Regions from separate parts of the Streptomyces sp. NPDC002018 genome, predicted to be linked through region 2. Evidence: riboswitches for the same ligand, from Rfam matches in the RefSeq annotation. Region 2 holds a riboswitch; the other holds the start of a gene.

Region 1 (11,838 bases), on a different contig from region 2:
CTTGCCCGAGGACGTGCGGTGGATCTCCGTCCAGGAGTGGTGGTCCCGGGAGGTCTCGACGACGAAGTCGACGGCGCAGCTGGAGAGAATCTCGGCGCCCGTGGTCCGGTCGCGCGGATTGCCCCCGGGGGCGTCCTGGTAGGGCGGGTCGTCCGCGGTCGCCTCGAAGGTCAGACGCACCGAATCGACCTCGCAGACCGCCTGGAGATCGACGGCGATCCACTGGGGGTCCCCCTCCCCGGCACGCCATCCCGTCCCCCGGACGCCGACGGCGTCGAGCCGGTCGACCACGAACTCGCCCGGTGTGGGCGCGTAGTCGGTGGAGGAGACCGTCACGGGCCGGTAGGCGGCGAGTTCACCCTTGGGCCGGGCCCCGGAGGAGCCGTGGGCCGCCGCGTGGGCGGTGGCCGGCAGGGCCATTCCCAGACCGAATCCGGCCAGCAGGGTGGAGCCCGTGCTGAGGACCGTACGACGTGACGGCTGTGCGGGTGGGGCAGACATCAACAGAGGCTCCGATCAGGCATGCTTCGGCGGAGAGAGGAATCAGCAACCAGATGACAACGATGTCAGATCGTGGGCTCGGCGGGAGTGGCCTGTCAAGGGGCGTGCAGACCTTCCGTGCGGAAAGCTCGCGGAAAGGCGATTCCGGACAGGGGCGCCATGGCTGTTCATCGTCGGCGCCGGAGGATTCCGGGAACGCCGGGGAGTGGTCCAGGATCCCGCTTCCGGCGTATCCTCCGCGGTGGCGAGATCTCGACGGCCGCTGCGCCGACATGACGCGCGCGGCACCCTTGGACGAGGGCGCGGGACGGGTACGGACGCGGGGACGGGTACGGAGGCGGAGGGCGGGTTACGGAGGCGGAGTTGGGGGGGCGGTACGGGGCGCGGCCGGGGCCGGGGCCTCAGACCTTCTCGCTCCTTTCGGCGCGTTCCGCGCCGAAAGCCCGGTGGACGCCGAAGGCCTGAAGGAAGGTGTGGACGGCGGCGCGGGTGACGTCCCACAGTTCGGCATCGCCGATGGGACGCGTCCCCATCCGGGACCGGGCCTCCATGGGGCCCGTCAGCAGAGCCATGAACTGTTCGGCCGCCTGGGCCGGGTCCGTGACACCCAGTCGGCCCGCCAGAGCGAGCCGGGCCAGCCGGTCGGCCAGCGCCTCGTTGAGCCGGTGCGGACCGCTCTCCGTGACGATGTCGACGGCGTCGGGAAAGGCGGTGATCTCCGAGTAGAGCAGCCGTCGCAGCGCGCACGAGCGCTCGTCGCAGTGGAGGCGGAGCAGCCCGTGGCCGACCTCCTCCAGGGTGACGCGCAGTTCGTCGTCCGGTGCGAGGAGCGGTTCGAGCGCGGCCAGTCTCTCCTTGAGCGCCGCCTGGGCCGCCGCGTCCATCGCGTGCCGGAACAGAGTGGCCTTGTCGCGGAGGTGGTTGTACACCGTGGGCTTGGCCACGCCCGCCTCGTCCGCGATCTCCTGGACGCACGCCTTGGCATACCCCCGCCGGGCGAACACGGTGAACGCGCCCTCAAGGATCGCCTGCCGCTTGTCGATCCGCCCTCGCGATGTGGTCACGGTGCCAAGTTTACCCGCGAGTTCAACAGCCTGGACGTGCGGGGCCCGGATGCGTACAGACCCGCCGCGCCCGGGGGGAACGGGCGCGGCGGGTGTCAGCGGTGGGATGCCACCGGTGTGGCGGGGACGACAGGCGGCCGGGACATATGGCCGGGCGGAAGCGTCAGAAGCTCAGGCTCCATCGGTCCAGGTAGCCGGGGGCGTTGTCGAAGATGCCGGGGGTGGCGTCCTGGATCCGCAGTGTCCAGGTGCCGTTGGCGGGAACGGCCGAGGCGTCGACGGTGTAGGTCGCGTGCAGCTCCGTCCCGGTGTCCCAGACGAACCCCTTGACCGGGATCACCGTGCCGTCCTCGCTGATCAGATCGATGATCTGGCCGCCGATGAAGCCGTGGACGAGATCGACCGTGATCTGGAGATCGCCGGGGGCGTCGCCCTCCCGGCCGGAGACGACGAGCGGCGCCTCGATGGTGGCCCAGGGCGCGAGTTCGTATCTGGTGAGGTTGACGAAATGGTCGCCGCCGGAGGCCACGGCCGTCCAGTCGAAGGGCAGCGTGATCGATTCGGCCGCCGAGTTCGTGAGGGTGACGGCTGTCCGGTAGGTGCCGGCCGTGGTGGGGGTTCCGCTGATCAGACCGGTGGCGGTGTCGATCGTCAGACCGGTCGGCAGGCCGGTGGCGGAGTACGTCAGACCGCCCGGCCGGGTGCTCGTCGCCTGGATCCGCAGAGTGGTCGGCTGACCGACGGCGATATCGCGGGGAGCCGGTGTCTTCGCCGCGATGTGGTTGACGAAGCGGTCGCCGACGTTCACGGCCGCCCAGGCGTTGCCGACGGTTTCGTACGCCTCGCTGGACGTGCCGAAGAGGTCGGCCGCCGCCTGGAGGGTGGCGACGCGGGCGCCCGCGTAGTCGGTGCGGGAGGTCATGTAGAGCGTCAGCGCCCGGTACCAGACGTTGGTGGCGTTGTGCAGGCCGAGGGCCCGGACCGGCTTGTTGTCGTAGGTGGGGCTGTCGTACGCCACACCGTTGACGGTCTTCCTGCCGCTGCCCTCGGCGAGCAGGTAGAAGAAGTGGTTCGCGATGCCCGAGCTGAAGTGCGGGTCGAGCTTGTCGGTCCCGGACGTCCAGTAGTCCTGGGACGTGCCCAGCTCGTAGGCGTCCTTGGAGGGCTGGTCCATGTACCGCATCGCCGCGCCGTTGGGGCGCCGGCCGATCCGTTCGCCGACCTGGTAGTCCGGCACGTCGTTCGGGTTGTCGGTGAAGAACTCCACGGCGGCGGCCATGATGTCGCTGGTGGCCTCGTTCAGGCCACCGGACTCACCCTCGTAGGCGAGGTCGGCGGTCGCGGAGGTGACGCCGTGGGTCATCTCGTGGGCAGCGATGTCGAGCGACGTCAGCGGTTTGACGTTGCCTTCCCCGTCGCCGTAGGTCATGCAGAAGCAGTCGTCGCTCCAGAAGGCGTTGGTGTAGTTCTGGCCGTAGTGGACGTTGGAGTAGGCGCCGATACCGTCGTTGGCTATGCCGTTGCGGCCGAACCGGTCGTGGTAGAAGTCCCATGTCTTGCGCGCGCCGTAGGCGGCGTCCACCGCGGCCGTCTGGCGGTCGGCCGTCGTCCCGTCACCCCAGATGTCGTCGGTGTCGGTCAGCAGGACGCTGTTCCCCGACCCCGCCTGGTTGAGGTCGTACACCGTGTGCCCGCCGCGCTGGGTGTCCCTGAGCTGGAAGAGGTCACCGTCGCGTACGGAGCCGATCTGGACCTCACCGCTGAACTGGCCCTTCCCCACACCGGCGTGGATCTCCTCGAAGTTCTGGAGTTCCGCCCCGGTCCTGGCGTCGGTGACGACGTGCAGCTCGCTGGGGGTGCCGTCCTCCTGTACGCCGGCCACGACGGATTCCCAGGCGAGGGTGGACGCGCCGTCCTCCGCCCAGACGACCAGCCTGGGCGCTCCGTCGGGGGCGGCCTTGTCCGTCCTCTCCGACTCCGCGGCGGCCAGGGCCGACTTCTTCGCCGTCGCGGCCGGCACCGCGGCCTTGGTCGTCGGCACGGAGATCGCCTTCGCGGACGCCTTGGTGACGGTGCGGCGTGCGGCGGTGCCGTCGGCGGAATGGGGCCGCTCGTGGACCACCAGGTCACCGCCGAGCACCGGCAGTCCCGCGAAAGTGCGCTCATAGCGGGTGTGCACGGTGCCGTCGACGTCCTTGACGACGTCCTTCGGTATCAGCTTCTCCTGATCGCCCAGTTCGAGCGAACGGGCGGTGGCCGCGGCGGCGCCGGCGGCCTCCTTGAGCAGCTTCTCCCGCCGTGCGGGGGAGAGTTCGACGGCCGCGGCGCCGGCTCTCGGTTCCGCCGCGACCGTACGTGGCACATGATCCGGGCCGACCGGAGCGGCGACGGCGCCCGTCACGGGGAGGACCGATACGACAAGGGAGGCCATGGCCACGGCGGCGATCGCCGCCAGGCGCCCGCGTACGGCGGTGCCGGGCGAGGGACGGGGTGCGGGGTGCGGGACGACCGCGCTGGTACGGAAACTGTTCGTCATTCCTGCGACTCCTTCTGTCCGGCTCGCGTGCTGACGGGCCGGCGGGGAAGCGGGGCGAGCGGGGGCAAGCCGACGACACCGGGGGCGGGAGGGTGCCCTCGATGGGGGGATGTACGGGGGGGGTGAGGGATAAGAGATGAGCCGAGTGAGGCCCCTGCGACGCGCAGATCGTTTCAGTAGACACTCAGATTGTCATCAGAGCGGAGATCATTGTCCGAAAGCCGGTCAGCCGTTCGCGACCGAACAGCTTTCACCTGCCATGGATCACATGGGCATTTACACAACGGCAACACCGCGCTAACCAGCCACCTTGGCCAATTCCCGCCCCTGCCCCGGGAGATGGGGGGCCGCTCCTGCCGCCGGTCCCGGTCTGGCCCGCTGCCCCAAGAGCAGGCAAAAACGCGGCCTCACGGATGGGCCGGGGAAACGATGCGCGGGGATCCGCCCGCCCCGGACGGGGCGGGCCGCGACGGATCCGGGGCGGCCGGGGCGGCACGGGTGGCTCGGGCGCCGGGAGCGGTGGGGCCGGCCGGGGTGGGCAAGACGAAGCTGGCGTTGCAGGCCGCCCACCAGGCGCCGGGAGGGCCGCCGCGGCCCGTGACCCCCTCTTCCCCCGCCTCCCCCAGGCCTCCCCCCAGGCCTCCACATCGGAAATGACCCTTATGTCCGTCGTGTGACATCCTTATATCTGTTCACGCCTCGCGACCGCACGACGCTGCCGATATCCGTACGCGGCAAGCCCAGCGAACAGGGACTGGGCAGAACAGGGACTGAGTAGTTGTATGCACCAATCCAGTGGCACGGGGGGCCACTCCTGGGGAGGAGCGTTCCCCGCGCTTGCCCTGGTGGACGCCGCCGGAACGATCATCGGCTGGTCGGCGAGCGCGGAACGCCTTCTCGGCCACTCGGCCGCCGAGGTCACCGGGCGCCCGGCGGCCGATCTTCTCGCCACCGGCCTCCTGGCCGCCTGCGATTCCCGGGGTATCGCCGCATGGGCCCGGCAGCCCTCGGGCACGGGGTACTGGTCGGGCCCGGTCGACGTACGCCGCCGCACGGGCGGCCGGAGCGGCGGCCACGGGAGCGGAACCAGGCGCAGGAGCGGGGACAGCAGCGGCAGGAACGCCGGTGTCCCGGCCGGCGGCGACCCGAGGGGCGGCGACCATGTCGTCCTCCTCGTCGAGGCCTCCCGTATACGCGGGCCGAAGTCGCAGGACATCTGGCTCCTGTCCGCCGTGCCGCTCAGACCGGGGACGACGCCCGCCGCCCTTTCCGGGCCCGCCCTGGAATCCGTGCTGGAGACGTCCCCGCTCGCCATCCGGCTCTGGGACCGGGATCTGCGGTGTGTCTGGCTGAACCGGGCGGCCCAGCAGTTCCCCGGGTCCGCACCCGGGGAACTGCTGGGCCGCACCGTACGGGAGATCATGCCCGGCTTCGACGCCGGGGCCGTGGAGGGGGCGATGCGGCGGGTCCTGCGGGACGGCACCCCGATCGTGGACCAGGAGTTCCGCAGGACCGAACGGGACGGTACCGAGGACCGTGTCGAGTCCACCGCCGTGTTCACCCTCGACGCCCCCGACGGGCAGCCGCTCGCGGTGTGCTCCCTCGCGCTGGACATCAGCCGCAGCAAGGCACGGGAGCGCCTGGCCCTGCTGAGCGAGGCCAGCACCCGGGTCGGCAGCACCCTCGACGTGATGGTCACGGCCCAGGAGCTGGCGAGTCTGGCCGTGCCCCGCATGGCCGACTACATCACCGTCGACCTCGACGAGGCGGTGCTCCCGAGCGACATGCCACTGGAGCGGCTGCCGCCCTCGGGAAAGCGTGTCCCCGTCTTCCGGCGCGCGGGGGCGGAGTCGATCCACCCGGACCTCCGCGAGGCCCTGTGGCAGCGCGGCCAGGTCGTCTTCGTCCCGCCGTCCTCCCCGTTCACCCGGGTCCAGCAGTCGGGCAGCTCGCACTTCGAGCCCGTCCTCGACACCTCACCGGGCACCTGGCTCGACCAGGACCCGGACCGGGCGAGGGTCATCCACGACACCGGTATGCACTCCCTGATGATCACGGCGCTGCGGGCCCGCGGGGAGATCCTGGGCATCGCCGTGTTCGTACGGACCGAGAACCTCGTCCCCTTCACGGAGGACGACCTCGTCCTCGCCGAGGAGCTGGCCGCCCGTGCCGCGCTCAGCCTGGACAACGCACGCCGGTACACCCGGGAGCGCACCGCGGCGGTCGCCCTCCAGCGCGACCTGCTGCCCCGGCGGCTCGACGCGGGGCCCGCCGTGGAGCTGGCGTACCGCTATCTCCCGTCCGCCGTCCAGGAGAGCGTCGGGGGCGACTGGTTCGACGCCGTCCCCCTGTCCGGATCGCGGGTCGCCCTCGTCGTCGGTGATGTGGTCGGGCACGGTGTGGACGCCGCCGCCACCATGGGACGTCTGCGGATCGCCGTACGGACCCTGGCCCATATGGACCTGCCCCCCGACCGGCTGCTGACCCATCTCGACGAGGTCGTCGTCCACCTCATGGAGGAGGACACGGGCGAGGACGACGCCGTGCTGGGCCCCATGACCGCCACCTGTCTGTACGCCGTCTACGACCCCGCGACCCGGCGGTGCAGCATGTCCGGCGCGGGCCACCCGCCGCCCGCGGTCATCGCGCCCGGCGGCAGGGCCGGCTTCGTCCCCCTGCCCGGCGGCGCGCCCATCGGCCTGGGACTGGGGTCCTTCGAGACGGTGGACCTCACACTCGACACGGGCACGGTCCTCGCCTTCTACACCGACGGCCTGGTCGAGCGCCGCGGCGCGGACATCGATTCCGGCCTGGACCGCCTCGCCGCCGCCCTCACGCCCGGCCTGGCACCCCTGGACGACCTGTGCACCACGGTCATCGACGCCCTCGTGGGCGACGGGCCGGCCGAGGACGACATCGCCCTCCTGCTCGCCCGTACCCACGCCTGACACCTGACAGGCGCCGGGGAGGGGTACGGCGGAAGGCCTACGCCGGGGATACGCCTCTCGCTCCGGCGTGCTTTCCTGATCCTGAGCCGGCGGGTCTCCGGCGGGTCTCGGGTGGGTCTCCGAGGGACGGACTCATGGTCGACGAATCGCGGATCCTGGTGACCGGCGCGGCCGGCGCCGTCGGTGCGGTGGGGCGGCGAGTGGTGGATCTCCTCCGCGCGCGGGGCAGACCCGTGCGCGCGCTGGTCCATCGCGAGGACGAGCGGGCGGACGCGCTGAGAGCGAGCGGAGCCGAGGTCGTCGTCGGAGATCTGACGCGCGGCCGCGATGTGCTCGCGGCCCTCGACGGCTGCCGGCGGGCGTACTTCTCCATGAGCGTCTCGTCGCGGTTCCTGGAGGCGGCGGTGACGACGGCCGCCGCCATGCGGGAGTACGGACGTCTGGACCTCGTCCTCGGCATGTCCCAGCTGACCGTCTCGCAGATGAACCTGTCGAGTACGGAGGAGTCGGAACAGCAGCGTCAGCACTGGCTCGCCGAGCAGGTCTTCGTATGGTCGGGGCTTCCTGTGACGCATGTCCGGCCGACCGTGATGATGGAGAATCCGCTCTTCCAGGTGGCGGCCGCCTCCGTCGCGAGGTCCGCCACCGTCCGTCTGCCCTTCGGTGACGGCCGGACCTCACCCGTCGCCGCGCAGGATGTGGCGGACACGGTGTCCGCGCTCCTGACCCGGCCCGCGGACCGCCCGCCGCGTGACGTCTACGAACTCACGGGCGCCGCCTCGCGAGGCATGGCGGAGATCGCCGCCGAGTGGTCGGCGGCCCTGGGGCGGACCGTCACCTACACGGATGTTCCCTTCGACGAGTGGGAGAAGAACGATCTCGGTGCGCTGGACCTTCCGGAGCATGTGCGCGACCACATCGCCACGATGGCGAAACTGCACGCGCGGAACCGGTACGACAGGGTCACCCATGACGTCGAGGAGATCACCGGCCACCCTCCCCGAGGCTGGCGGGAGGCCCTCTTCGACCACGGCCGGCTCACCGGCTGACGGCCCCGCCCGGGGTGCGGACCAGCAGGAACGCCGGGCGCCGGCGCTGCGTGAAGCCGATCGACTCGTAGAGACGGATGGCGCCGGTGTTGGCGGCCGAGGCGTGCATGAAGGGGGTGTCGCCGCGGTCCCGGATGCCCGCCGCGACGGCACGGACCAGCCGGGTCGCGAGGCCCTGGCCCCGGTGGCCGGGGTCGGTGCAGACGGCGCTGATCTCGGTCCACCCGGGCGGCCGGAGGCGTTCGCCGGCCATGGCGACGAGCCGGCCGTCGCGCCGGATGCCGAGGTAGGTACCGAGTTCGATGGTGCGGGGCAGGAAGGGACCCGGTTCGGTGCGGGCGATCAGGTCCAGGATCTCGGGTACGTCACCGGGGGTGAGGCGGACCGCTTCGGGGTCGGGTTCGGCGCGCAGGGCGGTGTCGACCAGTTGCACGCCCTGTCCCCTCCTGACGATCTCCCACCCGTCGGGGAGTTCCGTCGCGCCGCTGACCGGGACGAGGGTGTCCGGTCCGACGAGGGTGACGAGGTCGTCCCAGGCGCGGGGATCGGCCGAGTCGGCGACGGCCGTGAACGGCGAGACGTCCGTGGGGTAACGGGCGGCGAGGCCGGCACGCTCCGCGAAACGGGAGTGCGGACCGGTGAGTGCGGCCCAGGCCGGGTTGTCGAGGATGTGCGGCGCGGCGGCGGTGCTCCGAGGCTCGGCCTCGGTCTGGGCCTCGGACCGGAGCTCGGACTGGAGCTCGGGCTGGGCCTCGGACCGGGCCTCGGACTGGAGCTCGGGCTCGGGCTCGGGGAGCGGCTGCTGCTGGGGCGGGTGGACGCTGGTGGACATGGTGGTGCGAATCTCCATCCGTGGGGTTCCGGGTCGGGGGTCAGCCGACGCGTGGCGGCCCGAGCGCGAACCGGCCGTGGGCGGGGAGCCGGCCGCCGACGAGGTCGGCGGCCAGTTCCCCGATGACCGAGGCGAACTTGAAACCGTGTCCGGAGAAACCGGCCAGTACGGTCAGGGGCCCCGCACGGTCGACGACGAAGTCATGGTCGGGCGTGATGGTGTACAGACAGGTGGTCGCCCCAGGGGCCGTGTGGTCGACACCGGGCAGCCAGTCGGCGGCGTACCGCTGGACCCGGCCGACCGCGTCGGGCGCCACGGTCCGGTCCCGGTGATCGGGATCGACGACGGGCCCGACACCGTGGAAGCCGACCTTGACGCCGTCGTCGCTGCCGAGTCCGTAGATTCCGCCGCTGTCGGCCGGGAGTCCGGCCCCGGGGTGGTGGATGAAGCTCGGCCAGCCGAGGGCGTCCGGCGCCGGGAAGTGCACGGGCTGCTCCTGGGTGACCCGCATCGGCGGCAGGCCCGGCACGAGTCCGGACAGCCGGCTCGGCGCCCAACCGCCGACCGCGACCACGACCGCGTCGGCGACGACCGCTTCCTCGTCCTCGGTCACGATCTCGGCGCGCTCGCCGCGCACCGACAGCCGGGACACCTTCACGCCGTGCCGGATACGGGCCCCTTTCCGCCGGGCGGCCTGCTGGAACGCCGCGACCGCGTGGTCGGCGTGCAGCCTGCCGGCCTCGGGGTGGAACAGCGCGGTCGTATCGGCCCTCAGCCCCGGCCAGCGCTCGGCGGCCCCCGGTGGTGTGAGGAGTTCCGCCGGGCGGCCGGCCGCGCGCAGGGCGTCATGGAGCGCCGAGGTCGCGGCGGCCGGACCGTGGTCGACCGCGCCGGTCAGTTCCAGCACCCGTTGTCCGGTCTCCTCCTCGAGGCGGTGCCAGAGCGGCAGGGACCGCACCGCCAGGGAGACATAGAACGGATCGGGGTAGGCCAGCCGGAAGATCCGCGAGCTGCCGTGCGAGCTGCCCCGGTCGTGACCGGGCTCGAACTGCTCGAAGAGGGTCACCTGTTCGCCCCGTGACGCCAGGTGCCAGGCCGCGGAAGAACCCATGACCCCGCCTCCGACGACCACGATGTTTCCTACCACGGATGCGGGATCCTTTTCTGTGCAAGGGATATGACGGTCGATCAGAAGTGGGACGCGACCACGGGATCACGGCGCAAGGGGGCGAAGGCACCCAGGTGTCCGGGAGTACGCCGGCATCGGGTGGGACGCGTGGGACGGGACGCAGACGGGCCACAGGGGGCGGCAGGGGCGAGGGGAATGCCGCGGAGCGCGTGCGTCGGGAAGCCGTCAGCCCCGGCAGAGAGTGCTGCCGGGGGCCGTACACAGCGCGCTGTTGACGCGGAGCAGGTCGACGCAGCGGTTCAGGTACGCCGCGCCGCGACCCTGGCGCCGCCCTGCGGCCGTCCCCGGACCTGCGTACATCGCCGCCGCCTTCACCATCCGCCCCACGGGGCCTCGTGCCTGCCGAATGTCCTCCGGTCCGGTCGTCACCCGGGGCCTCCCGCCGTGAGGCGAGGACCGCCCGTCCGCGAGCCAGGGCTCGCCGCTGACGCTCAGGACCGTTCTGCGCCGGAACGTAGGTCCGTCACCGGAGGAATGTCAACGCCGTCTCAACAGCCGGTCCCTGCCCGGATCTCGCCCCACCGCCTTCTTGACGGCCCACCGGAGCGCGCTCAGACTGAGGGGCGACGGTCACGATTGTCAGCGCTCACCCGCGCGGGATCCCCCGCTCAGGTGGGTCATCGGCCCCGGCCCGCTGACAGGCAACCCTTCCACTGCGACGGGGTGCCCCGGGTGACGACCAGGTCCCACCCCGGCGGTGGGGCAAGTGCGGTCTCGCTTCTCTCGCGAGGCCCCGATGACGGGACCGGCGGAGATGCCCAGGACATCGCGGAAGAGCAAGAGCGTCTGTCCGACCTTCCGGCCGGCGCCGCTGCCGCGTCCGCGCCTGCTGACCAGGCGCCGCCATATCGATCTGCTGCGGCTCCGCAACGGATGCTCTCCGGCCGTCTGAGCCGAACCAGCTCCACGATCGCTGTCCCGGGTCCGGGCGTTGTGCGCTGCCGCGCGCCGCCGGACCCTCCTCCCGTACGGCCACCGGCGCCGAAGAAGTCACCGGGGCTCCACCGCATCCCTGGAGAGAGCCATGTCCGAGACCTTTACGCAGACGTCCTTCCCGGCGGCACGTCGCGATTCCCGCCCCGGCACCGCCCCGCGCTTCCGCGACCGTATCGGCGCCGATCTGGGCGGCGGTTACTACCCGGCGGCCCACCGCTACCATCTGTATCTCTCGCTGGGCTGTCCGCGCTCGCTGCGTGTCTCCATCACCCTCGGTCTGCTCGGACTCGAGGACTCGGTCAGCACCACCGTCCTTCCGTCCCCGGCCGACGCCTGCGACCCGCCCGCGGCGCTGCGCACGGCCTACGAGACCACCCGGCACCACTACGACGGTCCGCTGACCGTGCCCGCGCTGTGCGACCTGTGGAGCGGACGGGTGGTGAGCAACCACACCCCCGACATCCTCGACGACCTCGCCCTCCACTTCACCGACCAGGACAACGCCGCTCTGCCCCGGCTGCGGCCCGCCGCCCTGGCCGCCGACATCGACGCGGTCCGTCAACTCCTGGGGGAGAACCTCGCCCAGGCCCAGGCCCCGGCGCTGGACCTTCTGGAACGACAACTGGCCTCCCGCCCTTATGTGCTGGGCGACACACTGACGGCCGCGGATGTGGATCTGTGGGTGGCCCTCGTCCATCTGGACGCCGACGCCCTGCGGCGAGTCGCCGCCGGCGAGCGCCTCTGGTCGTACGTCCAGCGGCTGGGTGCCCATCCGGCCTTCCA
Region 2 (11,838 bases):
CGCGCTGGAGTTCGGGAGCGACAGCGGCGTCCGTACGGTCCGTCCCCCGGTAGGCGACCCAGTCGGCGAACCCCTCCGAGAGCCAGGTGGGGGTGGCGGCCGAGGTGGCCGCGCGGGTCGCCACATGGGTGGTCTCGTGGGTGAGGACGATCCGCTGTCCGAAGTCGCCGAGGTCGCGGTACGCCTCGGGGTTCACGACGATCCGGTCGGCCGGTGTGCCCGCCGGGGCGCCGGAGCCGCCCGCGGGGATCCCGGTGGTGACCGCCGCGATGCCCCGGTAACCGGCTGCGGGAGCCCCCAGGAGGCCCGCCATGGCCTCCAGCGAGGCGGGGACGAGCAGAACCGCCCGGCGGGCCCAGGGGCCCGGCCAGGCGTCGTCCACGGCCGGCACCGCCCGGTCGGCCATGGCGGCGAACGCGCGCAGCCGCGCGTCGTCCTGTCCGACGCCGAGGACCAGGGCGCGCTCGCCCCGTACGACCCGTACCGGGCCCTGCTCCCAGAGCTGCCGGGCGCCGCCCTCGCCGGGCCGGTCCGCGGTCACGTACCAGCGCCCCGCGCGCTCCCTCAGCTCCAGCACACGCGGCGCGGACACCGGAGCACGGTCGTAGCCCGCGAGCCCGTAGCGCAGCTCGGCGCGTACGGTGGCCCGGCCACCGGAGCGTTCCACCCCGGTGAGCCGGTACTCCCAGGAGCCGAGCGGCACCCCGGCGAGATCACGGAACTCACGCCGGCCGGTGGCGCGCAGAGCCGTCGCGGCCGGGTCGAGGACCGCGAGATACGCCCGCTCGTCCCGGTCCAGGACGGCCGCGGCCCTGCGGTCCAGGGTCGCCCCGATCCGCGCGGCGGCGCTGTCGGGGGCCTTCGCCGGGGCCGTACAGCCCCAGAGCGGCACCAGCAGGAGCACGGCCGGCCACAGCACCGCCGCACGCCGACGCGTACCGTGCCGTCCCGCCGTCGTGCGCGCCCGACCTGCCACGCGGCCGATCGTACGGGGTGCCCGGGGCGCGGATCAGACGCGTGTGACCGAGGAGACGGGCATCATGCCGACCGGGTCGTAGCGCACCGAGGCGCCCGGGTACGGGGCGTGGATCACCTGGCCGTTGCCCGCGTACATCGCGATATGGCTGGCGTCGTCGCGGTACGCCACGAGATCGCCGGGCCGCGCCTCGGAGAGGGAGACCTGACGGCCCGCGTACCGCTGCGCCTGGGAGGTGCGCGGCAGCCCGACGCCCGCCTGCGCGTAGGACCACTGGGTGAGCCCCGAACAGTCGAAGCCGGAGGGCCCGTTGGCCCCCCACACATAGGGCCTGCCCACCGCGCGCCGGGCGGCGAGGACCGCGGCGGAGGCCCGCGCGGAGGCCGGCCCGGCGCCGGAGAGCACCGGCAGTCCGTCACGGCCGGAGCGGGAGGCCCGGTCGTAGGACTCGCGGTCGGAGGCGGGAAGGGAGTTCAGCAGCCGCCTGGCCTGTGCGAGCTTCCCCTCGACCGTGTGCTTGTGGCGGGCGACGACGGCCCGGCTGCGCTCCAGCTCGGTCAGATCGTGGGCGGCTTCCATACGCACCTGTCCCAGCCTTCGCTGGGCCTGCTTGAGCTCCCTCAGGGTGCCGGACTGGCGTTCACCGACCCGGTCCAGGACGGAGGCCTTGTCGAGATAGCTGTCGGGGTCGGAGGAGAGCAGCAGGGCGAGGGCCGGATCGATACCGCCGGAGCGGTACTGGGCACCGGCGACCGAACCGAGCGCCCCGCGCATCCGGTTGACGCTCTCCTGGCCGCGCGCCGCGCTGTCCTGTGCCTGGTCCACGAGCGCGCGCAGCCGCTCCACCCGCTCGGTCGCCCGGTTGTACTGCTCGGTCGCCTTCTCGGCCTCTTCGTACAGCCGGTCGACCTTGGCCCGGGTCGCCTCGGGCGACTGCCGCGGGTCGGCGCCCGCCGGGGCCGCTCCGAGCGCCGCAGCCGCCGTGGCCGCCGCGGCGGCGGACAGGGCCACCGCCGCGCTGCCGCGCGAACCGAGCCCGGAGCCGGGGTGTGAGGAACGGCGATGGGACACCACAGGAGGCCGCACTTCCTTCCGCTGAACGCACTGACGCGGCCCCCGGCCGCCCGACGGGCGGACCACTGGCCGGAGCCGCGGGAGCAGACAGTAGCCGGGCGACCACGGAGCGGCCAACGACCGCCCCGCGCACACAAAGTGACGCCCCGCCGTAGACCACAGGTCATCGGCGGGGCGCGGAGTCAGCGGGAGGCGCGGGAATTCGCCCGAATGGGCGGGTGTGACCGTCCGGATCCGGTGGGGATCCCGACGCGGCGGAGGTCAGAGAAGTCAGATACGCACACCGAACTGGAACGGCATGTTGTTGATCGACTCGTAGCGCACGCTGGCACCCGGCTTGGGGGCGTGCAGCACCTGGCCGTTGCCCGCGTAGAAGCCGACGTGGTGCAGGTCGCCGTAGAAGATGACCAGGTCGCCCTGCTGGAGCTGGCTCTGGCCGAGGCGCGTACCGGCGTTGGCCTGGGCCTCGGAGGTCCGGGGTATGGAGACACCGGCCTGGGCGTACGCCCAGGAGGTGAGCCCGGAGCAGTCGAAGGAGCTGGGGCCCGAGGCGCCGTAGACATACGGCGTGCCGATCTTGCCCTGGGCGGCGGCGAACGCGGCGGACGCACGCTGCGAGGCGGGCACCGAGTTGCCGAGGTCTGCGCGGGAGCTGGCGCGGTTGGCGCGGGACTCGTCGGCGGTCAGCGCGGCGCGCTCCTGCGCGGTGAGCGTGTTGAGCAGCTTCTGCGCGGCGGCGAGCTTCCCGCGGACCTCGTCCTTCTTGGCGCGCAGTTCCTTGCGGGTGTCGTCGAGGTCCTGGACCTTGCTCTGGGCCTCCTTGCGCTGCTGCGCGAGGGACCGCTGCTTCTCCTGGATCTGCTGGAGCGACTCGGCCTGCTTGGCGCTGACCTGGTCGAGCGTGGACGCCTTCTCCAGGTAGCTGTCCGGGTCGGAGGAGAGGAAGAGCTGTACGGCGGGGTCGATGCCACCGGTGCGGTACTGGGCGCTGGCCATCGAACCGAGGCTGTCCCGCAGCTCGTTCAGCTCGTCCTGACCACGGGCGACCTTGTCCTGGAGGGCGTCGACCTGCTTGGCGAGCTTGTTCTGCTGCTCCTCGGCGCCCTTGTACTTCTCGGTGGCCTTCTCGGCGTCCTCGTAGAGCTTGTTGACCTTCTCCTTGACGTCGCTCTTGCTCGGCTTGGGATCTGCCTGAGCGGCCTGGGAGGTGAGGGCGACAGCGGCGGCAGCGGTCGCGGTGAGCACGGTCACACGGGCGCGGCTCGGCTGCTTGGGACGACGGTGGGACGCCACGGAGGCGAGCTCCTTCTTCCTCAGCCGCCTACCGGGCCATGGGGGACGCAGGGCCCCGGCTCCATGCGTCCCGTACCCCTGCCAACTGGGCTGAACTGCATGAAATCGGCGGTTCCTTCGCTGTCACCCCGGGTGGGTGATCAACCGCGCGAAGGTTCGACGCCTGACCATAGTGACCTTCTTGTGATCAGTTCAAATCCTGGGGAGGAAAATCCCCATCACGACGCGCATAATTTACAGACAGTACACAGACAGTGATGGACATTTGACACAGTGATCCCACAAGGCAGGGCCAATTCGGTCATTGACCCCACCTGTTGACTAGATACGCGAAAGCCGCTTCAGCAACAAGGCGGACGCCACGGGCCTCGCGCCGGCCTGCGCCACCCCGTCCGCGACCTCACGGTCGGTGGAGACCACCACCACCGGCCTGCCGGGCGGCTCGGCCCTGACGAGCTGACGGATCAACTCGTCGGCGGTGACGCCCGGTTTGGAGAACAGCACCCGGACCCCGCGCGGCGGGGCGAGCAGCACCGGCGCCGCCAGCTCGGCGCCGTCGAAGACACAGGTGGTCTCCGCGCCCGACTGCGCCGCGAGCATCGCGAGCCCGCCCAGCAGCCGCAGCCGCTGCTTCTCCAGCGGCATCGTCGGATAACCGGTCTTGGTGACGTTGTAACCGTCCACGATCAGATGTGACTGCGGGAGCGCCAGCAACTGATCGAGCAGCGCGGGATCGGTCTCGGAGAGCGCGCGGGCCGCCACGTCCTTGGGCGACATACGGCCGGGCTCGACCGCGTCGACCGTGTCCCCCGGCCGGACCGCGGCGGGCGGCAGGGCCAGTTCGCGCCGCAGCCCCTGGGCCGACTCCAGCACGGTGTCCAGCAGCAGCCGCAGCCGCATGTCCTCCACCGAGCGGCCCTCACGGGCGGCCCTGCGGCTCGCTTCCACGGCCGACTCCGCCTCACCGAGCCGCGCCTTGATCCGGCGGGTCTCGCTCTCGGCGGCCGACACCGCGGCGGCGGCCTCGGCCCTGACCGTCTCGGTCTCCGCGTGCACCCGGCGCAGGGCGGCCTCGCCCCGCTTCACATCGCTCTGGGCACTGCGCAGTTTGCGGTGGAGCGACTCGGCCTCCTTGCGGGCCGCCTCCAGCTCCGTACGCAGCCGCTCGGTCTCGCTCTTGGTGAGCGCCCTGGCCACGGCCAGTTCCTCACGCAGCCGCTCCAGTTCGCGGCGGGCCTCCTCGTCGGCGCGCTCCGCGTCCGCACGCTGGGCCTCCTCGCCCGCGGCGGCCACCAACTTCACCCATCCGGGGGGCCTGAGCACATAGGCGGCCGCGGCCACATCGACCGGATCCGCGGCGGCGGGCGGCGATCCCGACTCCAGGGCCCCGGCCAGCTCCGGCTGGGAGTGGCTGATGCGCTCCCCGATGCGCTGCCGGAACAGCGGGTCGCTCTCCAGCGCGGCGGCCATGGCGTTACCCGCGAACTTGGCCCGTCTGTTCGGGGTGAACCGGGCGTACTGGCGCAACTGCGCCGGGAGTTCGGCGACCGTCAGACCGCCGAAGGCGTCCGACACCAGCGCGACGACCCTGCGCCGTACCCCGTCCGGGAGCGGGCGGTCCAGCGCCTCCGCGGCGTCACCGCCGGCCGCACCGGCCGGCTCGGCACCGCTTGCGGCCTGCTCCACATCCGTCACCCCATACCCTTTCGGGCGGCTCCCTCAGGAACCGGCGCCCGGCCTGTCCACCAGCTCGATCTGGTCCACCGCGTTGCACCAACGGCAGCGCACCGACTCGATGGTCTCACTGACCACCTCGCGCTCCTCGACCCTCGGCTCCCCCGCCAGGTCCAGATGGACGTACTCGACGGCCTTCGACGATCGCGTCACGTCGAAACGTGTGAGATTGCCGCACAGTGTGCAGCGCCACCGGGTGGCGGCCGTCGGCAGGGGAACCGTCGTCATCGTGCGTCCTCTTTCGTCGTCCCGCCCGCTGTCGCCCGCGGTGCGCCGTCGAACAGCGGATGTACTCCTTGCAACCCTACGGCCTCCGGGCCACCCCAGGGAGCGGCGAGGCACTCTGTACCCTTCACTCCCGGTAAGCCATGCTCTGTCAGTGAATACGTCGCGGACGACGGCCGACGGACCGGTGGTGACCCACACACTGATCGGCCTGTGCTGTCTGGCCTTCCTGTTCAGTCCGGCGTCGGGCTTCAACCCCGCGTACGGAAGGGGTGCGGAGCTCCTCGACGCGCAGATCCTCTATTTCGAGCGGTGGGGCGTCATCCCGGTCGAGCTGCTGAGCGGCTCCCCGCACGCCCTGTTCACGCCGCTGACCGCGCTCTTCGTCCACGGGAGCTGGCTGCATCTGCTGGGCAACATGCTGTTTCTGTTCGTCTTCGGCGCGATGGCCGAGGAACGGATGGGCCGGGCGCACTTCCTGTTCTTCTATCTCGCCGTCGGCTGTCTCGCGCTCTTCGCGTACGCGGTGGTGAACGCGGCCTCGGACCAGACCCTGGTCGGCGCCTCGGGCGCGATCTCAGGGGTGCTCGGCGCCTTTCTGTACCTCTTCCCGAAGGCCCGGGTCACCAGTCTCTTCCCGTTCCTGTTCTTCCTGCCGCTGCGCTTCCCCGCCTGGATCGTGCTGATCTTCTGGTTCGCGCTCCAGTGGCTGGCGGCGCGCGGCGCGGGCTCGGGCCCCGGCGTCGCCTATCTCGCACACCTCGTGGGCTTCTGCACCGGCTTCCTCTACGCCTGGGTGCGCTACTGGCGTACCGATAGAGTGGAAGACCACACCGCGGCCACCGAGGGAGAACGTCAACCGTGATCACCGCGATCGTGCTCATCAAGACCAGCGTGGACCGGATCCCCGAGATCGCGGAGTCGATCGCCGCGCTCGACGGCGTCAGCGAGGTCTTCTCGGTGACCGGTACGTACGACCTGATCGCCATGGTGCGGGTGGCCAAGCACGACGATCTGGCGGATGTGATCCCCGGCCGGATCAGCAAGATCAAGGGCGTCGAGGCCACCGACACGCACGTCGCGTTCCGTACGTACTCCCAGCACGACCTCGAAGCGGCCTTCGCCATCGGACTCGACGCGTAGGTCCTGGCCGGCCAGGACCTGCGGCCGCCTCCCGGCCACGCCCGTCGCGCCTGTCGCCCGTCACGCCCGTCGCGCCCGTCAGACCGCGGTGCCGTCCCGGTCCGGGACACAACGGCCGTCCTCCGTACGGTAGTTCCAGCGCGCTCCCTCGCTCACCAGCTCCCGTACGGCACGCACGAACCGGTCCACGTGCTCGTCCGGGGTCCCCGCGCCGAAGCTGACCCGGATCGCGTTCAGCGAGCGCTCGCCCGGCTCCGCCTCCGGGGCACCGCACTCCCCCGGGTCCTGCGGGTCGGTGCCCAGCAGGTTCCGTACCAGCGGGTGGGCGCAGAAGAGGCCGTCCCGTACGCCGATGCCGTACTCCGCGGAGAGCGCGGCGGCGAAGTGCGAGCTGTTCCACCCCTCGACCACGAACGAGAGCACACCCACGCGCGGGGCGTCGTCACCGAACAGGGAGAGCACCCTGACCTGGGGCACCTCCGCGAGACCCGCGCGCACCCGGGCGACGAGCCGCTGCTCACGGGCGACCAGGGTGTCGAAGCCCGCCTCGGTGAGCGCCCGGCACGCGGCGGCGATCGCGTACACCCCGATGACATTGGGGGATCCGGCCTCGTGCCGGGCGGCGGTGGTGTGCCACGCGACCTCGACCCCGCCGTCGCTCCGGCGGGTCACCGCGCGGCTGGCGCCACCGCCCGCGAGATAGGGCTCGGCGTCCTGGAGCCAGTCGGCGCGGCCCGCGAGCACCCCGGAGCCGAAGGGCGCGTACAGCTTGTGCCCGGAGAAGGCGACCCAGTCGACGTCCAGCGCGGCGATGTCCACGGGGTGGTGCGGCGCGAGCTGCGCGGCGTCGAGCACGATCCGCGCGCCGTGCGCGTGCGCGACGGCGGCCAGCTCCCGCACCGGCCACAGCTCACCGGTGACATTGGAGGCACCGGTCACACACACCAGCGCCGGGCCCTGGGGGTCACGCCCCGCGAGCGCGCGCTCCAGGGTGGCGACGGCCTCGGCGGGGGTACGGGGCGCGTTCAGATAGCTGACCCGGGCGTCCCGCCAGGGCAGCAGGGAGGCATGGTGCTCGGTCTCGAAGACGAACACCTGACAGCCGGCCGGCAGCACCGCGGCGAGCAGATTGAGCGAGTCGGTCGTCGAGCGGGTGAAGACGACCTGGTCGTCGGGGCGGCAGCCGAGGAAGTCCGCGACCGTGCGGCGGCTGTTCTCGAAGAGGTCCGTGGAGAGCTGCGAGAGATACCCGGCGCCCCGGTGGACGCTGCCGTAGTACGGCGCGTAGGCGGCGACGTCGTCCCACACCCGCTGGAGGGCGGGAGCGCTGGCGGCGTAGTCGAGCGCGGCGTAGGTGACCTCGCCGCCGGTGACGAGCGGAACGGTGACATCGCGCCCGAGGACCGGCAGCGGCTCGACGGAGGCGTTCTGCCCGCCGGACGCGCTGGGCGTGACGGGGGCGCCGTGCTCGACGGGGGCGCCGTGCTCGACGGGGGCGGGCGCGACGGAGACGGCGGGCGCGGGCGCGGTGGCGGGGGCGGTGGCGTTCGGGTATGCGGACATGGCGATATCTCCCGGCGGGACAAGTCGGAACGGCTTCAAGAACCCGCACGGCGGCACGCGTCGGAGCCGCGACGGTGGCGGGGAATGCCTCGATGCACGGAGATCACCGTGCGGAGGCGTTGAAGAAGGGGCCTGACGCCTGACGGCCCTAGCGCATTCGCTTGCTCACGAGACTGCTCCCTTGAGGACCAGGACCCCAAGGTGCAAGGGGTCCGCGCTTGCCGCGGACCTCGCTGCCCACGGCCTGGTCTTCACCCGGGGCACCCCGCCACGGACGGAGGGTTGCCGGACAGCGAGCCGGGGCCTTAATCGCTGTCACTCATGACCTTGCCCGAGAGTATGGCACAGCGTGCCGCGCGCCCCAACAGGTGTCCGCGATACGGGACGTGTGGGCGGTGCCGGGTGCCGGGTGCCGGGTGCCGGGTGCCGGGGCCTCCGGCCGTACGCCGGTGGGCCCCGTTCGGGTGCCGGGGCACCTCGGCCGCCCGGGGTGCGTTGGCGTTCCGGGCGCTGTCGGCCCGTCAGAGAGCGCTACAGCTCGCCGTTACCCAGCGTTCCAGGGTGCGCTTCGCCGCGCCCGAGTCGATCGATTCCGCCGCCCGCACGATGCCCGCCGCGAGTTGGAGGTCCAGCGGGTCGTCCGTCGGGTCCAGGGCCACCAGCGCCGCCGCCGAGTTGAGCAGGACCGCGTCGCGTACGGGGCCGGTCTCGCCGGACAGGAGGCGGCGGGCGACCTCCGCGTTGTACGACGCGTCCGCGCCGCGCAGCGCCTCGACCGGGACCAGGTCCAGGCCCACGTCCCGGGGGTCGAAGGCCTCCTCGGTGACCTTGCCGTCCCGTACCACCCACACCCGTGAGGTCGCGGTGGTGGTCAGTTCGTCCAGGCCGTCGTCGCCGCGGAAGACCAGGGACGAGTTTCCGCGCTCGGCGAGCACCCCCGCGACGATCGGCGCCATCCGCGCGTCCGCCACACCCACCGCCTGGGCCCGTACCCGCGCCGGGTTGGTGAGCGGGCCGAGGATGTTGAAGGTGGTCTGCGCGCCGAGTTCCTTGCGGGCCTTGGCCGCGTACCGCAGCGCGGGGTGGAACCTCACCGCGAAGCAGAAGGTGATCCCGGCCTCCTCGGCGACCTCGGCGACCCGCTGGGGGGTCAGCTCCAGATTGACACCGAGCTTCTCCAGCACGTCCGAGGCGCCGCTCGCCGACGAGGCCGCGCGGTTGCCGTGCTTGACGACCTTGGCGCCGGTTCCCGCCACGACGATCGCCGACATGGTGGAGATATTGACGGTCTTGGCGAGATCGCCGCCCGTGCCCACGATGTCGACCGTACGGCCGGGCACCTCAATGGTGTTGGCGTGCGCGTACATGGCGCGCACCAGGCCCGAGACCTCCTCGACCGTCTCGCCCTTCGCCCGCAGCGCGACCGCGAACCCGGCGATCTGCGCGTCGGTGGCCTCGCCGCTCATGATGCGGTCCATGGCCCACGCCGTGTCCTGCGCGCCCAGGTTCTCGCCGCGCAGCAGCGGGTTCAGCACGCCGGGCCAGGTGCGGTCCGCCATGGTGTCGCCTCCGACGGGGGTCACAGCGCTCATGCTCGCTCCTGGTGGGTTCCGGGACGGGTACGCGGACCGTACGAGGCCCACGCCGCAAGCCTATCGGCGTACGCCCGGCCGGCAGGACGGTTGCCCGGAGTGCGGACGGTACGCCGAGGGCCCCGGCCGGTTCCCCTCGCGGGGGGACCGGGCCGGGGCCCTCGGTGGTGGCGACCTGGTGAGGCCGGGTGGATCAGTGCTTGCTGTGGCCGCTCGTGATCTCCTCGTGCCCGTGGCCGTGCGCGGCGGCGATCTCGTTGTACTCCTCGGCCGTCGGCTTGGGGATCTGGTTGCCCTCGCCGTAGTAGCCCTTGCTCAGCTTCACGCGCAGACGCTCGGCGGGGCCGACCTTGCGGCGTACGCCGTTCTCGTCGACCTCGGGGCCGATCTCGGCCGGCTTGTGCTGGTCGTGGGCGGTCAGCTTGTGCAGATCGGCCTGGTCCAGCGGGGTGTGCACCTCGATGAACTCACCGTGCGGCAGCCGCTTGATGACACCGGACTCGCGTCCGTGCAGCACCTTTTCGGCGTCGCGCCGCTGAAGGCCGAGACAGATCCGCTTGGTGACGACGAAGGCGATGACCGGTCCGACGAAGAAGAAGATCCGGACGAACCAGGTGATCGCGTTGATCGACAGATGGAAGTGGGTCGCCCAGAGGTCGTTGCCACCACCGACGAGCAGGACGAAGTACCACGTCAGCCAGGCCACACCGAACGCCGTACGGGTGGGGGCGTTGCGCGGGCGGTCCAGGATGTGGTGCTCGCGGTTGTCGCGGGTGACCCAGCCCTCGATGAACGGGTAGACCGCGATCGCGACCAGCACCAGCGGGAAGATCACCAGCGGGATGAAGACACCCAGGACCAGGGTGTGCCCCAGGAAGTTGATCTCCCAGCCGGGCATCACACGGATGAGCCCCTCGGAGAAGCCCATGTACCAGTCGGGCTGGGCTCCGGTGGACACCTGGTCGGCGCGGTAGGGGCCCAGCGCCCAGATCGGGTTGATCGTGGCGATGGCGGAGACGATCGTGATGAGTCCGAAGACCAGGAAGAAGAAGCCTCCGGCCTTGGCCATGTAGATCGGCAGCAGCGGCATGCCCACGACGTTCTTGTTCGTACGGCCGGGACCGGCGAACTGCGTGTGCTTGTGGTAGAAGACCAGGATCAGATGGGCCACGACCAGTCCCAGCATGATGCCGGGCAGCAGCAGGATGTGGACCGAGTAGAACCGGGCCACGAAGTCGCCGCCGGGGAACTCCCCGCCGAACAGGAACATCGAGAGGTACGTGCCGACGACCGGCACGGACAGGATCGCGCCCTCCATGAAGCGGACACCGGTGCCGGAGAGCAGGTCGTCCGGGAGCGAGTAACCGGTGAAACCGGTGAACATGCCCAGGACCAGCAGCAGGAAGCCGAACAGCCAGTTGATCTCACGCGGCTTGCGGAACGCGCCCGTGAAGAAGACACGCATCATGTGGACGAGCATGCCCGCGATGAAGATCAGCGCGGCCCAGTGGTGGATCTGGCGGATCAGCAGACCGCCGCGGACATCGAAGCTGATGTCCACCGTCGAGGCGTACGCCTCGGACATCGTCACACCCTGGAGCGGGACGTAACTGCCGTGGTAGACCACCTCGTTCATCGACGGGTGGAAGAACAGCGTCAGATACACACCGGTGAGGATGATGATGATGAAGCTGTAGAGGCAGATCTCACCGAGCATGAAGGACCAGTGGTCCGGGAAGATCTTCCGCATGTTGGCCTTGGCCAGGGAGTAGATCCCCAGCCGGCCGTCCGCCCAGTCGGCGACCCGCTCACCCGCGGGTGTCCTGCGGTTCTTGTCGTCCGTAGCAGTGCTGGTACTCATCCGCGCTCCCAGAAGGCAGGACCGACGGGCTCGTCGAAGTCGCCGAGCGCCTCGAGGTTGCCCTCGGCGTTCACACCGATCCGCAGCTGCGGAAGGGCGTGACCGGCCGGGCCGAAGATGACGCGGGCGCCGTCGGAGAGGTCGAAGGTGGACTGGTGGCACGGGCACAGCACGTGGTGCGTCTGCTGCTCGTACAGGCTGATCGGACAGCCGACATGGGTGCAGATCTTCGAGAACGCCACGATCCCCTCGTGGGACCAGTCGAGTTCACGCTTGTCCTTGATCTCGTCCGGCTGGATCCGGACGATCATCAGGGCCGCCTTGGCGATCTGCTTCTGGAAGTCCTCGCTGTGCTCCTCCAGGCCTTCCGGCATGGC

The links. A riboswitch is a leader RNA that binds a small molecule or an ion and turns the genes downstream of it on or off. The one in region 2 is predicted to bind S-adenosylmethionine.
Region 1: another riboswitch for S-adenosylmethionine. It lies ahead of ACFYYH_RS19250 (FAD-dependent oxidoreductase); the one in region 2 lies ahead of ACFYYH_RS16585 (aminotransferase class V-fold PLP-dependent enzyme).

The regions. Positions count from the first base shown of each region.
Region 1 covers NZ_JBIASO010000010.1:251,530-263,367, forward strand. Annotated here, with positions in the region: gene ACFYYH_RS19220 (discoidin domain-containing protein) at 1-501, opposite strand, end outside; gene ACFYYH_RS19225 (TetR/AcrR family transcriptional regulator) at 903-1,565, opposite strand; gene ACFYYH_RS19230 (M4 family metallopeptidase) at 1,729-4,101, opposite strand; gene ACFYYH_RS19235 (SpoIIE family protein phosphatase) at 4,884-7,049, shown strand; gene ACFYYH_RS19240 (NAD(P)H-binding protein) at 7,184-8,098, shown strand; gene ACFYYH_RS19245 (GNAT family N-acetyltransferase) at 8,088-8,948, opposite strand; gene ACFYYH_RS19250 (FAD-dependent oxidoreductase) at 8,971-10,077, opposite strand; SAM riboswitch class IV at 10,450-10,558, opposite strand; SAM riboswitch class IV at 10,688-10,834, shown strand; gene ACFYYH_RS19255 (glutathione S-transferase C-terminal domain-containing protein) at 11,144-11,838, shown strand, end outside.
Region 2 covers NZ_JBIASO010000009.1:12,007-23,844, reverse strand. Annotated here, with positions in the region: gene ACFYYH_RS16620 (hypothetical protein) at 1-976, opposite strand, end outside; gene ACFYYH_RS16615 (NlpC/P60 family protein) at 1,010-2,050, opposite strand; gene ACFYYH_RS16610 (NlpC/P60 family protein) at 2,321-3,343, opposite strand; gene ACFYYH_RS16605 (NYN domain-containing protein) at 3,665-5,029, opposite strand; gene ACFYYH_RS16600 (hypothetical protein) at 5,063-5,305, opposite strand; gene ACFYYH_RS16595 (rhomboid family intramembrane serine protease) at 5,457-6,167, shown strand; gene ACFYYH_RS16590 (Lrp/AsnC family transcriptional regulator) at 6,164-6,445, shown strand; gene ACFYYH_RS16585 (aminotransferase class V-fold PLP-dependent enzyme) at 6,524-8,008, opposite strand; SAM riboswitch class IV at 8,218-8,335, opposite strand; gene trpD (anthranilate phosphoribosyltransferase) at 8,530-9,600, opposite strand; gene ACFYYH_RS16575 (cytochrome bc complex cytochrome b subunit) at 9,794-11,461, opposite strand; gene ACFYYH_RS16570 (Rieske 2Fe-2S domain-containing protein) at 11,458-11,838, opposite strand, start outside.